2 regions of the Bradyrhizobium sp. Ken64 genome follow, and region 1 is predicted to be linked to the other one. Evidence: predicted binding sites of a transcription regulator. Region 1 holds the regulator's gene; the other holds the start of a gene.
What was found. Region 1 encodes HrcA, which represses chaperone genes, less so after heat shock. Its sites were predicted from a motif close to GTTAGCACTCNCNNNNNGNGAGTGCTAAC; they were not measured.

Region 1 (7,975 bases):
ATCATCCTGGGGCCGCTGTTCGCGCAATCGGTGCCTGCGGTGGCGCAGATCGCGCGCACGCGCGGCATCCCGGTGATGGCGTTCTCGACCGATTCCAGCATCGCCGGGCGCGGTGTCTATCTGCTGAGCTTCCTGCCGGAGTCGGACGTCAACCGCATCGTCGAATATTCCGCCGGCATCGGAAAGCGCTCCGTCGCCGTGCTGGTGCCCGACAATGCCTACGGCAATGTGGTCGAGGCCGCCGTGAAGGCGGCGGTGCCGCGCCGTGGCGGGCGCATTGTCGCGTTCGAGAAATACGGCGCCGATCGCGCTACGCCGGCGCGGACCGTGGCGCAGCAGCTCGGCAGCGCCGATGCGCTGTTCATCGCCGATGATGGCGACGCCGTCGTCTCGGTGGCCGACGCGTTGAGCGCGGCCGGTGCGAATCTGCGCAATATCCAGCTGCTCGGCACCGGCCTGTGGGACAGTCCGCGCGTCTATGCGAGCTCCAGCTTGCAAGGCGGCCTCTACGCCGCGCCGGACCCGGCCGGCTTCCGCGCCTTCTCCGGCCGCTATCGCACCAAATACGGCGCCGAGCCGGTGCGCACCGCAACGCTCGCCTATGACGCGGTCGCCCTGGTCGCCGCGCTCGCGCGCACGCAGGGCACCACGCGCTTCTCCTCCGACGTTCTCACCAACCCCTCCGGCTTCGCCGGCATCGACGGCCTGTTCCGCTTCCGCGCCGACGGCACCAACGAGCGCGGCCTCGCGGTGATGAAGGTGACGACCGGTGGCGGTGTAGCCGTGGCGGGCTCGCCGAAGAGTTTTGGGGCGTAGCTATTTCCTCGACGTCGTCCTGGCGAAAGCCAGGACCCATAACCACAGGAAGTGGTTTTGCGGAGACTCGTGGTTGGCAGCTTTACGCTAACTGCTCTTTGGGGCAATGGGTCCTGGCTTTCGCCAGGACGACGATAGAGAGACCTTACGCCGCCAGATCCGCGACCACTGCGTCCAGCACCGGAAAACCGCTGCTCGTCACGCGCAGCCGACCCGTTGCGTCCACCGTGATCGCGCCTTCTTCGCGCAGCAGCGTGATGCGCTTGGGATCGAGCGAGCGGCCTGACAGCGCGCGGTAGCGCTCGGGGTCGATGCCCTCGGCAAGGCGCAACCCCATCAGCAAAAATTCGTCGGCGCGCTCCTCGCTGTTGAGGAGATCGTCGGTGACGATGCCGTGGTCATTGGTCTCGACCCGCATCAGCCAGGCTTCGGGACGCTTCTCGGTGGCGGTCGCATGCCTGATACCGTCGATGTCGAGCCGGCCATGGGCACCGGGGCCGATGCCGGCATATTCCTCGCCGCGCCAGTAGACCAGATTGTGCCGGCACTCGGCGCCCCGCCGCGCGTGATTTGAAATCTCGTAGGCGGGCAGGCCGAGCCTGTCGCAGGTCTCCTGCGTGATGTCGTAGAGCGCGCGTGCGACGGCTTCATCCGGCGTCTTCAGCTTGCCGGCCTGATACAGGCCGAAGAACGGCGTGCCTTCTTCGATCGTCAATTGATAGAGCGACAGATGCTCGGCCGCCTCGCCGATCGCGAGACGCAATTCATCGGCCCACATCGCCGGCGTCTGGTCGGGACGGGCGTAGATCAGGTCGAACGAATAACGATCGAACGAGCGGCGCGCGATGGCGACGGCATCGAGGGCCTCGCGCGCGCTGTGCATGCGGCCCAGCGCTTTCAGCGAGGCATCGTCGAGCGCCTGCACGCCGAGCGAGACGCGGTTGACGCCGGCGGTGCGATAACCGGCAAAGCGCGTGGCTTCGACGCTGGTCGGGTTTGCCTCCAGCGTGACTTCGACGTCTTTGGCCACGGTCCAGTGCTTGCCGATGGCGTCGAGCACGGCGCCGACGGTTGCAGGCTGCATGAGCGAGGGCGTGCCGCCGCCGAGAAAGATCGAGGTGACTTCGCGGCCGGGCGCGCGCTCGGCGGTCGCAGCGATCTCACGCGCGAAAGCCGACGCAAAGCGCGGCTCGTCGATCGCGGCGTGGCGGACATGGCTGTTGAAGTCGCAATAGGGGCACTTCGACAGGCAGAACGGCCAGTGCACGTAGACGCCGAAGGCTTCCTTAGCGCGGCTCAAGGCAGATCTCCGCCAGTTTCACGAAGGCGCGGGCGCGGTGCGACAGGCCGAGACCGAGCGGCGGCAGGCCGTGCTTCTCGATGCTCTCCATCTCGCCGAAGGTGCGGCTATGGCCGTCGGGCAAAAACATCGGGTCGTAGCCGAAGCCGGCGGTGCCGCGCGGTGGCCACACCAGCGTGCCGTCGACGCGCGCCTCGACCTCTTCGCAATGATCGTCGGGCCATGCAACGCAGAGCGCGGAAACGAAATGCGCCTTGCGTTTGGCGGGCGTGGTCGCGCCGCGCTCCTGCAACAGGCGCTCGATCTGCGCCATCGCCGCGGCAAAATCCTTGTTCGGACCGGCCCAGCGCGCCGAATAGATGCCGGGCGCGCCGTCGAGCGCGTCGACCACGATGCCGGAATCATCGGCGAAGGACGGCAGCTTCGTCGCCTGCGCTGCCGCGATCGCCTTGATCGCGGCGTTGCTGCGGAAATCGTTTCCGGTCTCTTCCGGTTCGGCAAGACCTAGCTCGCCGGCCGAGACCGCATCGATGCCGTAAGGCGCGAGCAGCTCCTTCATCTCGGCGAGCTTGCCGGGATTATGGGTCGCGATGACCAGCTTTCCGGTGATTCGGCGATGCATCGGGCTATTGACTACGCTACCGCCAGTTTCTGCAAGTCCACGAGACGCGCGACGCCCTTGCGTGCCAGCGCCATCAACGCCAGGAACTCGGCTTCCGTGAACGGCTCGCGTTCCGCGGTGCCCTGGACTTCGATGATGCGGCCATCGCCCGTCATGACGAAATTGGCGTCGGTATCGGCTTCGGAGTCCTCGGCATAGTCGAGGTCGAGCACGGGCGTGCCCTTGTAGATGCCGCAGGAGATCGCGGCGACGTTGTCGCGCAACACATTGGCCTTCACCATGTTGCGCGCCTTCATCCAGCTGACGCAATCGGCGAGCGCGACCCAGGCACCGGTGATCGAGGCCGTGCGGGTGCCGCCGTCGGCCTGGAGCACGTCGCAGTCGACCGTGATCTGGCGTTCGCCAAGCGCTTCGAGATTGATGATGGTGCGCAGCGAGCGGCCGATCAGGCGCTGAATTTCGACGGTGCGGCCGCTCTGCTTTCCGGCGGAGGCCTCGCGGCGGGTGCGTTCCGAGGTCGCGCGCGGCAGCATGCCGTATTCGGCGGTGACCCAGCCGCGGCCCTGGCCCTTCAGCCATGGCGGCAGGCGGTCTTCCAGCGTGGCGGTGACCAGCACGTGAGTGTCGCCGAATTTCACCAGGCACGAACCTTCCGCATATTTGACCACGCCGCGCTCCAGCGTCACGGGGCGCAGTTCGTCGGGCGCACGGCGGCTTGGCCGCATGGGAAATCCTCCAAAACTCTCGGAAAAGGGCTGTTGGCGGTGCTTGTAGGGGGGGTGAGGGTGGGCGGCAAGGGGGAAGATCGAGGCCTTCTTCACCTGCGATTTTCAATCCGCCAACGCCACGCTTGTCAGAAGCGTCCGGGATAGACAAATTACCTGTATCTTAGAGGAGTTACGGTCTGTGGCCCATCACGATCCGATCCATCTGATCGCGCCGCGCGCGGGCCTTGCCCAGCTCAACGAGCGTTCCCGCGACATCTTTCGTCAAATCGTCGAAAGCTATCTGGCGACCGGGGAGCCGGTGGGCTCGCGCAATATTTCGCGCTTGATCGCCATGCCGCTGTCGCCCGCCTCGGTCCGCAACGTCATGGCCGACCTGGAACAGCTCGGCCTGATCTATGCCCCGCACACTTCCGCCGGCCGGTTGCCGACGGAACTCGGCCTGCGCTTCTTCGTCGATGCCCTGATGCAGGTCGGCGACCTCAATGACGGTGAACGGCAGGCGATCCAGAGCCAGTTGACCTCCGTCGGCCACGCGCAATCGGTCGAGGCCGCCCTCGAGGAGGCATTGACGCGGCTCTCCGGCCTGACCCGCGCAGCCGCCGTCGTGCTGACGCCGAAATCCAATGCGCGGCTGAAACATATCGAATTCGTCCGGTTGGAACCGGAAAAGGCATTGGTGATCCTGGTCGGCGAGGACGGGCAGGTCGAAAACCGCGTGTTGACGCTGCCGCCGGGGGTTCCATCCTCGGCGTTGACCGAAGCCGGCAACTTCCTCAATGCGCGGATCCGGGGCCGGACCCTGGCCGAGGCCCGGCTGGAGCTCGAGACCGCGCTCGGAGAGGCGCGCACCGAGCTCGATCAGCTGACCCACAAGGTGATCTCGGCCGGCATCGCCAGCTGGTCGGGCGGCGAGAACGAGGACCGGCAGCTCATCGTCCGCGGTCACGCCAATCTGCTCGAGGATTTGCATGCGCTGGAGGATCTCGAGCGCGTTCGCCTGCTGTTCGACGATCTCGAGACCAAGCGCGGCGTGATCGACCTGCTCGGCCGCGCCGAAACCGCGGAAGGCGTGCGGATCTTCATCGGCAGTGAGAACAAGCTGTTTTCGCTGTCGGGCTCGTCCACCATCATCTCGCCCTATCGGGATGCCGCCGGCCATATCGTCGGCGTTTTGGGCGTGATCGGGCCGACGCGGCTGAATTATGCCCGCGTGATCCCGACCGTGGACTACGCTGCCCGCATCGTCAGCCGGCTCCTGGGGGGCTGACCGGCGTCTCCCCCGATCACGGGCGCTTGATTTTCGGCGCCCGAAGCACGATATCCGGGCCAGAAACCCCCTGAGACGAATGCGAAAAGAGAGCCGATGACCGATCGAGACCGGCAACCCGAAGACACGAGTGCTGCGGCCGGCGAGCCCGTGGTGTCAAAACCCTACATCATGCCCGACGATCCCGAGCCCGGCTCGGTCGAGCTTTTGCAGAAGGAAGTCGCTGAGGCGCGCGACCGCATGCTGCGGACGCTGGCCGAGATGGAGAATTTGCGCAAGCGCACCGCCAAGGAGGTCGCTGACGCCAAGCTCTACGGCGTCACGGGCTTTGCCCGCGACGTGCTCGACATCGCCGACAACCTCCAGCGCGCGCTCGATGCCGTTCCGGCCGAAGCCCGTGCGACGGCCGATGCAGGCCTCGCCTCGCTGATCGAGGGCGTCGAGTTGACCGAGCGCTCGCTGCTCAGCGCGCTGGAAAAACACGGCGTGAAGAAGTTCGATCCTCTGGGCCAGAAGTTCGACCCGAACTTCCAGCAGGCGATGTTCGAGGTGCCCGATGCATCGGTACCCGCGGGCACCGTCGTGCAGGTCATGCAGGCCGGCTACACCATCGGCGAGCGCGTGCTGCGTCCCGCCTTGGTCGGTGTCGCCAAGGGCGGCGCCAAGGCCGCGCCCGCTGCCAACAGCAACGAGCCGAACGGCGCGGGCAACTGATCCTCATGGCGAGAAGGCGCGTCAGCGCCGTCTCGAACCATGCGGCCGAGCAGCAGCAACAGGGCCTTCACCCTTCGAGACGCGCGCGAAGAAGCGCGCTCCTCAGGACGAGGGTCTTGCAGTTCGATCGCGCCTCTTACGCGCTCGCCGCGATATCCGCAGACTGGATCCGCTTCACGCCAGCCTTGGCCATGTCGGCCCAGGCTTTTGCGAGCGAACCCTGATTGTCGATGCCGCGGCACGCGTCTTCCACCACATAGACCTCGAAGCCCGCCTTGCGCGCGTCCAGCGCGGTCCAGGCGACGCAGAAATCCGTCGCCAGCCCCGCGACGAAGACGCGCTTGATCTTGCGCGCCTTCAGATAGCCGGCAAGGCCGGTCGAGGTCTTGCCGTCGGCTTCGAGAAAGGCCGAATAGCTGTCGACGTCCTTGTGAAAACCCTTGCGGATGATGAGCTCGGCGTGCGGGATCGCAAGGTCCTTCGAGAGCGCGGCGCCGTCGGTGCCCTGCACGCAATGGTCGGGCCACAGCACCTGCTTGCCGTAGGGAAGATCGACGGTCTCGAACGGCTTCTTGCCGGCGTGGACTGACGCAAAGGAAACATGGCCTTGCGTGTGCCAGTCCTGCGTCATCACCACGTTCGAAAACGCTTTCGAGATCTTGTTGATGACGGGCACCACCTGCTCGCCTTCCTTCACGGCAAGACTGCCGCCGGGCAGGAAGCAGTTCTGCACGTCGATCACGAGCAGCGCGGATGCATCGTCCGGCTTGATCGATGCCGCTGCCAGAATTGCGGTTGGCGCGAGCGCCACGAGAGCGCTCGTCCCGAGCGCCGCCAAGATTTGTCGCCGATCCAGCATCATTCGCCTCCCTCCAGGATGAACTCAACGGAAGGGGAGCCTAGTTCCGTTCGTATACGAACAGAAGCCCGAAAATGCGGCCGACTTTGGTGAGTCGTTGGGCTGCTGACCGGATATCAGCGTCGTCCCGGCGAAGGATGTCGGGCTAGCCCTTCGGCTGGATGCCGTCGCGGACCGCGCGGAAGCGGGGGAAGGCGGCCGGCCATTGCTCGCGCGGGGCGCTGGCGATGATGCGCAGCGAGGCGCCGCTGCTGAAGCGGATCCACTGCACCACGGTCACCGGCGTCTTGTCCTTGCCGCTGATGCCGTCGATCCGGGTCTCGAAACCCTGTTGGCCGCTGATGCGGATCGGCTCGGACATGGTGACGCGCGACTCCCGCACGCCGGGAATCTGGAGTGCAGCCTCCTGGGCGAAGCGGGCGCGGTCGTCGGCGGCTTGCGGAGTGGCGCCGATCACGCCGAGGATGATGAACGGCTTCGATTCATAGCCGGAGCTCTCGTCGCCGTCGGCCAGGATGATGCTCGAGCCCGGCGCCAGCGTGCGAACGTCCTTGAAGTCGGCAAGATCGGTGATCTTGAAAGGCATCAGCGCGATCTGCTCGTCGGCCGGGACCTGCTTGCGGGTGACGACGCTCGCGAACATCTGCCGCACCGCCTCGTCGGTGTAGATCTTGATCGCATTCTCCGGAATCTGCACCGCGACATAGCCGGAGAAGCCGGCGCCCGGCACGATCATCGAATAGCGCCGCACCGGGGTATCGCCGGCCTTGCCACTCTCCGTGGTGAAATAGGCAAGACCCCCGGGCGTCTCGATCTTGTCCTGCTTGACGCCGTTGGTGCCGGCCGGATTGGAGTTGAAGGCGCTCACGACCTCGCCATAGGCCGCCGGCGGCAGCTCTGTGATCAGCACCTTGACGTTGCCGTCCTCGCTCTCGAAGCCGGGAAAGGTCTTGGCCGTGCTGAGGCCGACCAATGGCACCATGCCGAGGCGCAAGCCGGGTGGGAAAACGGCGTCGGCAGCCAGAGCCGGAAGCGCAGAGGCGACGAGGAGGGCGAGCGCGGCGAGGGGGCGGATCAGCTTCATGGGCACTCTGATTGGTTCACATTGAGGCCGTTCGATGGTGGCCAGCCGGCCGCTTTGTCGCGCAAGGCAGCCCGATGACGAGCCCGGCCGGCTGCCCGCCTTTTAGCGGGTTTGGACTCGCCGCAACAGGGCGGGGCGGAATGCGGTAGCGGATGCCGGCCGATCGCGGGACCTGTTAATAATTCCTCACCCGCAAGGGCGGTGCAGCCCGGATATGTTCTTCCAAAACCCAATGTTTTCACGGCCGAAACTTGCGTTCGGTCCTTGCGGGCACCTCCCCCCCTCCTATATGACCCCCAACCATCGCAATATCGCGAATGTTTGATCTTAGGGGGTTTCGGTTCGGGTGCCTTCTGGGCCCAGCCAGCCTGCCGCAAAAACAAGGATACAGGACCATGGGAAAGGTCATCGGGATCGACCTCGGCACCACGAATTCGTGCGTCGCCGTAATGGATGGCAAGAACGCCAAAGTCATCGAGAATTCCGAAGGCATGCGCACGACGCCTTCGATCGTCGCCGTGACGGACGACGGTGAGCGCCTCGTCGGCCAACCGGCCAAGCGCCAGGCCGTCACCAATCCCGAGC
Region 2 (7,975 bases), on a different contig from region 1:
CTGCCGCTGATGCAGCGGCTGGCCTCACCGAAAGCCATGGTGCTCGACATCCTCAGCGCGCAATTCCGCCGCCGCGCCGGCAGCGCGGGCCTCCGCTTCAATCCCGGTTTCGCCGGCGCCTATGATTTCACGCAGGCGGCCGATTTCGGCGCGCTGATGCGGCAATTCCTCGAAGGCCTGCCGGATGGCGGCCTCATCATGTGCCATCCCGGCTTCGTCGACGACATCCTCACCGGGCTGGACCCGATGACGGATGTCCGCGAACGCGAGCACGCCTATCTCGCCGGCGATGCCTTCGCGCGCCTGCTGACGGACAGCGGCGTCACGCTGGGGTGAACCGGCGAAAGTTTGCGAGAAAGCCGCCCGAGAGGCAGCTTGTCGCATACCGAAATTTAATCCAGCCGGCACTGTTGGGGCCACAATGGAACCCTACATCTGCCTCGCGCTTGTTTTGCGCGAGGGAGACTGACCATGACGCCGCAGGAACGCCAACTCGTCGACGAGCTTTTCGACCGGCTTTCGAAACTGGAAAATGCACCGCGCGATCCCGACGCGATCGCCGCGATCTCCGACGGCCTGCGCAAGGCGCCCGGCGCGATCTATGCGCTGGTGCAGACCGTGCTGTTGCAGGACGAGGCGCTGAAGCGTGCTCACAATCGCATCCAGGAGCTGGAGGCGGCGCAGGCGCCCGAGCAGGCGCAGTCCGGCGGTTTCCTGGACACCATGCGCGACACGCTGTTCGGCGGGGCCCCGTCGCGCGGCTCGGTTCCGAACGTGCCGCCGCGTGATTCGCGGCCGGTGTGGAACAGCGGCCAGGCGATGCAGCAGACCCAGCCCGGTTACGGCCAGCCGCCTTATGGGCAGGCATACGGTCAGGGCCCAGGCCAGGGCTATGGCGCGCCGCCGCCGGTCGGCGGTGGAGGCGGCTCGTTCCTCGGCACGGCGGCGGCAGCCGCGGCCGGCGTCGTCGGCGGCTCGCTGCTGCTCTCCAGCATTCGCGGCATGATGGGCGGATCGCATCAGCAGGCCTTCGGCGACACCAATGCTCTGGGCGATCGCAGCGCTGGTGGAGGTCCCTGGAGCGGCAGCGATCAGTCCGGCGGCTCGCTCGCGCGCGATGCCGGCCTCGACGACATCGGCTCGAACCGCGACCGTGGTGATGCGTCCCGGCAGGGCTTCGCCGACCACGCTTCGAACGACGACCAGAATTACAGCGATCAGAACGACAATGGCGACTTCGCCGACGACAGCGACTTCGGCGGCGGAGATGATGGCGGCAGCGATTACGCCTGACGCTTCTTATCCTTGCTCCAAAGCGAAACGGCCGCCCATCGAGCGGCCGTCTTGTTTCAAAGGGTAGTTGAGGTCAGCCGCCCCAGTGCTGGCTTTGGTAAGGATCGCTGTATCCGCCCGATGACGAGTACGGGGCCGCGTAGGGAACATAGGCAAAGCCCGCAGCCGCACGCGGCGTGACATGGGGGGTGAAACTTTGTGTGGCAGGCGCGACATGCCGCTTATGATTTGCCGTCCCGGCACTGGCCGAGGCGGTCAGGGCGACAAGGATACCCAACGCCAAGATCGTACGCATCGCAATTGCTCCTATTGAGTTGCCATGCGTAGCTAGGCTTCGGCCCTTGCCGCACCAGTCCGCCATCCCTTCACGATCGTTCACTTCCCCGGCATCAAAGCATGCCGTCAGGTCTCACATCACCACGACCTTGGTGCCGACATTGACGCGGCCGTAGAGGTCGATGACGTCCTCGTTGCGCATGCGGATGCAGCCTGAGGAGACGTTGGTGCCGATGGTCCAGGGCTCGTTGGAGCCGTGGATGCGGTAGAGCGTGGAGCCCAGATACATCGCGCGCGCGCCAAGCGGATTTTCCGGGCCGCCTTCCATGTGCCTCGGCAGGTCAGGACGGCGCGCGATCATTTCCGCCGGCGGGGTCCACGCCGGCCATTCGCGCTTCGCCGTGATCGACTTCACGCCGGACCAGGTGAAGCCGGGGCGGCCGACGCCGATGCCGTAGCGCATCGCGCGGCCATTGCCCTCGACCAGATAGAGGAATTTGTTCGGCGTATCGACCACGACCGTGCCGGCGCTTTCGTTGCCGCTATAGTCAACGAGTTGTTTCTCGAATCTCGGGTCGAACTGACGCTGCCGCGGATCCACCGCCTCCTGCTGGAGACCTGCGCCCTGCATCTGCGGCTCGCCCATCGGCGGCAGGCGACGCTGGTCATAGTAACCTGGCTGCTGCTGATACACCGGCTGCTGCGGAGCGTAGGCCGGACCGCGACCGGGTCCGTCGCCGAAGATGAACTCGATGAAGCCGCCGCCCATGTTCGAATTGGAGGCGACGCGAACCGGCGCAGGCGGCACCTGCGGCTGGTACAGCACCGCGGGTGGATCGTTCGGCACGCTATTGTCGAAGGCGCTGGCGCTGTTGGCGCCGGCAATGAAGGTGCAAGCGCTGCCAAGCAGCGCAACAGACATTTTCTTGAACATCGACGTACTCTGTACTGTTTCGTCTAGATCACACGCGTCGTGGCGAGGTGATGGCTGATCCGCACCCGCGACGTGGTCAATAAAGAGCAAAAGCCGTTTTGTTTGGTAAACGGAAGCGCCGTTTCGATTCACCACGTCGTCGGCAGCGGTGCAATTTGGCGATCAGCGTTTATTTTCGATGAACGCCGCGCACGCATGGTTAATCGCTCGTTTGCAAGCTGTCGCGCACAACCGGGACGATAGTTCCGGCTGTGAACTTCGTGTTAAATCGCTTCTGCCTACAAAGACGCGTGAGTGAGGTGGGGGGAGTTCTTGATGGCTATTCACCGCAAACGTTTTCGTGTCGAGGAGGCTATTGTCGGCGAGATGCCCAGCCCCGAAATGATTGAGGAGGCTGCACCGATGCATAGCGAGATCATGGCCGAGTTGCGTGCGATCCGTGCACAGATGGCGAAGGGCACCGCGCCCTTGTCCGGCAGCGCCGCCATGGCGGCGATCGACGCCTCCACGGCCCACGAGCTCTCCGAAGCCCGCACCATGCTCGATACCTACCGGGCGCAGATCGAGCAGTGCGAGAAGCTGAAGGTCGAGCTCGACCTCATCCACGACGCCATCGACCGTACCAAGCGCGAGATCGCGACACTGCATGGCAAGAGCTTCGACGGCGGCGAAATGGCCAAGGTCAATGGCGAGCTCGGCGCGGTCGTCGGCGGCACCGAACAGGCAACCCAGCAGATCCTCGAAGCCGCCGAGTCGATCGACCAGGCGGCCAGCGCGATGGCCAAGGTGCAATCGGCCGATCAGCAGAAGCGGCTCGCCGACGATATCCAGGAACGCGTCATCTCGATCTTCGAAGCCTGCAACTTCCAGGACCTGACCGGCCAGCGCATCAGCAAGGTCATGAGCACGATGAAGTTCATCGAGCAGCACATCAATTCCATGATGGAGATCTGGGGCGGCGTCGACGCGATCAAGTCCCACGTCGTGCCGCAGGTCGACACCCGCAGCGATGACGACAAGCTTCTCAACGGCCCGAAGCTCGCCGGCGACGTCGGCCACGCCTCGCAGGACGACATCGACGCGCTGTTCGACTGAGCGGACGCGGCACTCTGAAAAAACAAAACGCCGGCGCAAGCCGGCGTTTTTTTCGTCATTGCGAGCGAAGCGAAGCAATCCAGACTGTATCCGCGGAGGCAGCCTGGATTGCTTCGTCGCTTCGCTTCTCGCAATGACGAGTGGCTAGGCCGGCGCCGCGATCACGCCCTCGGCGCGCAGCGGACGTAGACCATGTTGCCGTAGCGGGTGGCGGCGTCCTTGTCGATGAAGCGGGTGATGAGGACGCGGCCGTCGAAGGAGACGATCTCGCGGTCCTGCTCGCCGGGCGTCGGACCCGCCGGTCCGATATAGTTTTTTCCGCTGGGCGAACCCTTCAGCCGCAGCTCCTGCGGTGTTGCCTGGTCCGCCAGATGCATGATCACGCCGCCGGAGGAGCCGGCGGTGATCACATAAGGATTTTTGCATTGGGCCCGGGCGGCAGCCTCGGTGCGGGCGCGGTCGGCCGGGTTCTGGAACGAGGCGAGGCCCCAGCGCCCGACGATCTCGTCGGCGCGGATCGACGCGGGCATTTCCGGACCGGTGCCGGGCTCGGCCTCGGGGGGCGGTGAGGACGAAGAAAAGGACGGCAGGCTCATGCCGCCGCCGCAGGCGCCAAGCAGCAGCGCCAGGCAAGAAGCCGCCGCCAGATTGGCGACCGTGCGCGCGTGAGCCGAACTGATCATGGCATTCCCCCGGACAAAACCATGGCCGCACCCCTGACGCAGCCAAGCGCAAAACCGCTGCCGGAGCAATGACGTCCTTTAATACGCCGGCGCCCCGAACAAGTTTCCAATGTCACCATCCTATATCCGTCTCACCAATCGCTTAACCACCTTTGCTTGACAGGATCGCGGCCAAGCCATATTCCCGGACGCACCATTAGCACTCTGAAAGATGGATTGCTAACGCGCGCCGATCGATCCTCGGGAAGGGTGGACGGAAGCGCCGCCCGCCCATTTCCTCTCCTTCCGAAGCGAGCCTCCAAAGGGAAACGTCATGACTAAATCCAAATTTCGTCCGCTGCATGACCGTGTCGTGGTCAAACGTATCGACGCCGAGTCAAAGACCAAGGGCGGCATCATCATTCCGGACACGGCCAAGGAAAAGCCGTCCCAGGGCGAAGTCGTCGCCGTCGGCCCCGGTGGCCGCGACGAGGCCGGCAAGCTGATCCCGATCGACCTCAAGGTCGGCGACCGTGTGCTGTTTGGCAAGTGGTCGGGCACCGAGGTCAAGATCGACAACGATGAGCTCCTGATCATGAAGGAGTCGGACATTATGGGCGTGATGGCCTAAGGCCAGACGCCTGAACGGCCGCTGAATGCATGCCCGGGTCACTCGATCCGGGCATGCATCATTCCGCCGGGTTCGATCGCGGACCTCGGAATGAGGCGACCCAATAAGCAAGACACATCACGAAAAAAGAAGAGGAATTGCAGACCATGGCTGCCAAAGACGTCAAGTTTTCCGGAGACGCGCGCGATCGCATGCTGCGCGGCGTCGACATTCTCGCCAATGCCGTCAAGGTGACGCTCGGCCCGAAGGGCCGCAACGTGCTCATCGAGAAGTCGTTCGGCGCGCCCCGCATCACCAAGGACGGCGTCACCGTCGCCAAGGAGATCGAGCTCGAGGACAAGTTCGAGAACATGGGCGCCCAGATGGTGCGTGAGGTCGCTTCCAAGACCAACGACCTGGCCGGCGACGGCACCACCACCGCGACCGTGCTGGCCCAGTCCATCGTACGCGAAGGCGCCAAGTCGGTTGCCGCCGGCATGAACCCGATGGACCTCAAGCGCGGCATCGACATCGCGGTTGCGGCCGTCGTCAAGGACATCGAGAAGCGCGCCAAGCCGGTCGCCGCCTCTTCCGAGGTCGCCCAGGTCGGCACCATCTCGGCCAACGGCGACGCCGCCATCGGCAAGATGATCGCGCAGGCGATGCAGAAGGTCGGCAACGAGGGCGTCATCACCGTCGAGGAGAACAAGTCGCTCGACACCGAGGTGGACATCGTCGAGGGCATGAAGTTCGACCGCGGCTATCTGTCACCCTATTTCGTCACCAACCCCGAGAAGATGACCGCCGAGCTCGAGGACGCCTACATCCTCCTGCACGAGAAGAAGCTGTCCGGCCTGCAGGCCATGCTGCCGGTGCTGGAAGCCGTGGTGCAGTCGGGCAAGCCGCTCGTCATCATCGCCGAGGACGTCGAGGGCGAGGCGCTGGCCACCCTGGTCGTCAACCGCCTCCGTGGCGGCCTGAAGGTCGCCGCCGTCAAGGCGCCGGGCTTCGGGGACCGCCGCAAGGCCATGCTCGAGGACCTCGCGATCCTCACCGGCGGCCAGCTGATCTCCGAAGACCTCGGCATGAAGCTCGAGAACGTCACGGTGAAGATGCTTGGGCGCGCGGGCAAGGTGGTGATCGACAAGGAGAACACCACGATCGTCAAGGGCGCCGGCAAGAAGCCGGAGATCGAGGCCCGCGTCGGCCAGATCAAGGCCCAGATCGAGGAAACCACCTCGGATTACGACCGTGAGAAGCTCCAGGAGCGCCTCGCCAAGCTCGCAGGCGGCGTCGCGGTGATCCGCGTCGGCGGCGCCACCGAGATCGAGGTCAAGGAGAAGAAGGACCGCGTCGAGGACGCGCTGAACGCTACCCGCGCCGCGGTGCAGGAAGGCATCGTCCCCGGCGGCGGCGTCGCGCTGCTTCGCGCCAAGAAGGCGGTCGGTCGTCTGACCAACGCCAATGCCGACGTCCAGGCCGGCATCAACATCGTGCTGAAGGCGCTGGAAGCCCCGATCCGCCAGATCTCCGAGAACGCGGGCGTGGAAGGCTCGATCGTCGTCGGCAAGATCCTGGAGAACAAGTCCGAGACCTTCGGCTTCGACGCCCAGACCGAGGAGTATGTCGACATGGTCGAGAAGGGCATCATCGACCCTGCCAAGGTGGTGCGCACCGCGCTCCAGGACGCCGCCTCGATCGCCGGCCTGCTGGTGACCACCGAGGCCATGGTCGCGGAGTCGCCAAAGAAGGAAGCCGCCTCCGGCATGCCGGCCGGTGGCGGTATGGGCGGCTTCTAAGGCCGTCCTCGCCTGACAGTGTTGCGAAGGCCGCCTCCGGGCGGCCTTCTTTTTGCCGATCATGGCCCGTGCTTTCCAATTCAACCGGCGGCCAAAACCCACTACGGTGACGCCCGATTCGAATTGTTTGGGCCTGATCTGATCGGAAAACCGCTTCACATTTTTCCGGATCATGCCCCATTGCCTCGGGGATTTCATCGATGCGCGCGCTTCTGTTTTGCTCCACGGCCGTTCTGGCGGCTCTGCTTGCAGTTTCGCCTGAGGTCGCATCCGCCCAGATGAAGCTGGCGCCGAAGGCCACGGCGCCCGGCGGCGTCGAGACGCGCTATTTCACCTCGATCGACGGGCTGATGGACGGCAATGCCGATGTGATCCTGAAGGAGACACGCCAGGGCAAGACCGTCACCGCAGCCGTGCTCGACGTCTGTTATCCCGTCGCGAAGAATTCCGACCGCAAGGACCGCTTCGTCGTCAATCTCCAGGTCGCGGGCCAGAACCTGACGGGTACGACGCAGAGCCTCGGCGCGAAGGCGCCAGTCACCGTCAAGCTGCTGCGCAAACAGGCCGGAGACACGTTCGAATTCCGCGGCCAGATCAGCATTGGCCAGGCCGTGACCGAGGTCACCTCGCCAGACAATTCCGATCTCAGCGAGAAGGAATTCCTCGACAACCAGACTTCCGACGACGGCATCACGCCACAGCCGAAGGATTTCACCGACGTCTCGCCGGAAGCGATCGCGGTCAAGGTCAAGCTGGATGCCGCAACCGAGTTCCTCAAGAGCCTGAAGGGCCAGGATGTCGAGGTGACGCTGGCGAGCCTCACCGTCGGCTGCGACGCGCTGCGCGCGGGCGAGCAGACCATCAACATGTCGGTCGATCCGGAGCGCGCCGGCGCGCTGCTGGCAAAATTCAAGGCGACGCCCGGCGTCACCGCCGCGGGCTGGACCGCGGGCATGACCGAGATGGACCGCACCATCCGCATTGCCGCCGCCGACTGGCGCGACGGCGACAAGATCAACCGCGACAAGCTCGCGGCCGCGGTAGCTGGCGTGCTGAGCAGGACGCTCGCTGCAAAGCCGGTCTCGCAGAGCTTCAACCCGGCGACCGGCAAGCTCAAGCTGGTGTTCAAGCGGCCGAACCAGGACTTTCCCGCGCTCGAGCTCACCGACACGATCGAGGTTGCGGGTCTCGTCTCGCCTGACAAGCCCGGCACGACCGACAAGCTCATGCTCTGGATCGGGAGTCCCGTGACCACGACCACCGACGAGAGCAGCGGCGCCAAGCTCAATCTCTCGGATGATGCTTC

Region 2: the regulator HrcA is predicted to act here: its motif matches at 4,477-4,505, upstream of AC0L2F_RS01320 (co-chaperone GroES).

What each region holds. Positions count from the first base shown of each region.
Region 1 covers NZ_JBVVPA010000007.1:196,796-204,770, forward strand. The annotation lists gene AC0L2F_RS15080 (penicillin-binding protein activator) at 1-816, shown strand, start outside; gene hemW (radical SAM family heme chaperone HemW) at 962-2,116, opposite strand; gene rdgB (RdgB/HAM1 family non-canonical purine NTP pyrophosphatase) at 2,103-2,738, opposite strand; gene rph (ribonuclease PH) at 2,750-3,463, opposite strand; gene hrcA (heat-inducible transcriptional repressor HrcA) at 3,645-4,733, shown strand; gene grpE (nucleotide exchange factor GrpE) at 4,830-5,447, shown strand; gene pncA (bifunctional nicotinamidase/pyrazinamidase) at 5,584-6,306, opposite strand; gene AC0L2F_RS15115 (hypothetical protein) at 6,452-7,390, opposite strand; gene dnaK (molecular chaperone DnaK) at 7,786-7,975, shown strand, end outside.
Region 2 covers NZ_JBVVPA010000001.1:257,339-265,313, forward strand. The annotation lists gene AC0L2F_RS01295 (ChbG/HpnK family deacetylase) at 1-336, shown strand, start outside; gene AC0L2F_RS01300 (DUF2076 domain-containing protein) at 472-1,293, shown strand; gene AC0L2F_RS01305 (L,D-transpeptidase) at 1,703-2,503, opposite strand; gene AC0L2F_RS01310 (protein phosphatase CheZ) at 2,819-3,598, shown strand; gene AC0L2F_RS01315 (hypothetical protein) at 3,760-4,281, opposite strand; gene AC0L2F_RS01320 (co-chaperone GroES) at 4,595-4,891, shown strand; gene groL (chaperonin GroEL) at 5,038-6,669, shown strand; gene AC0L2F_RS01330 (hypothetical protein) at 6,870-7,975, shown strand, end outside.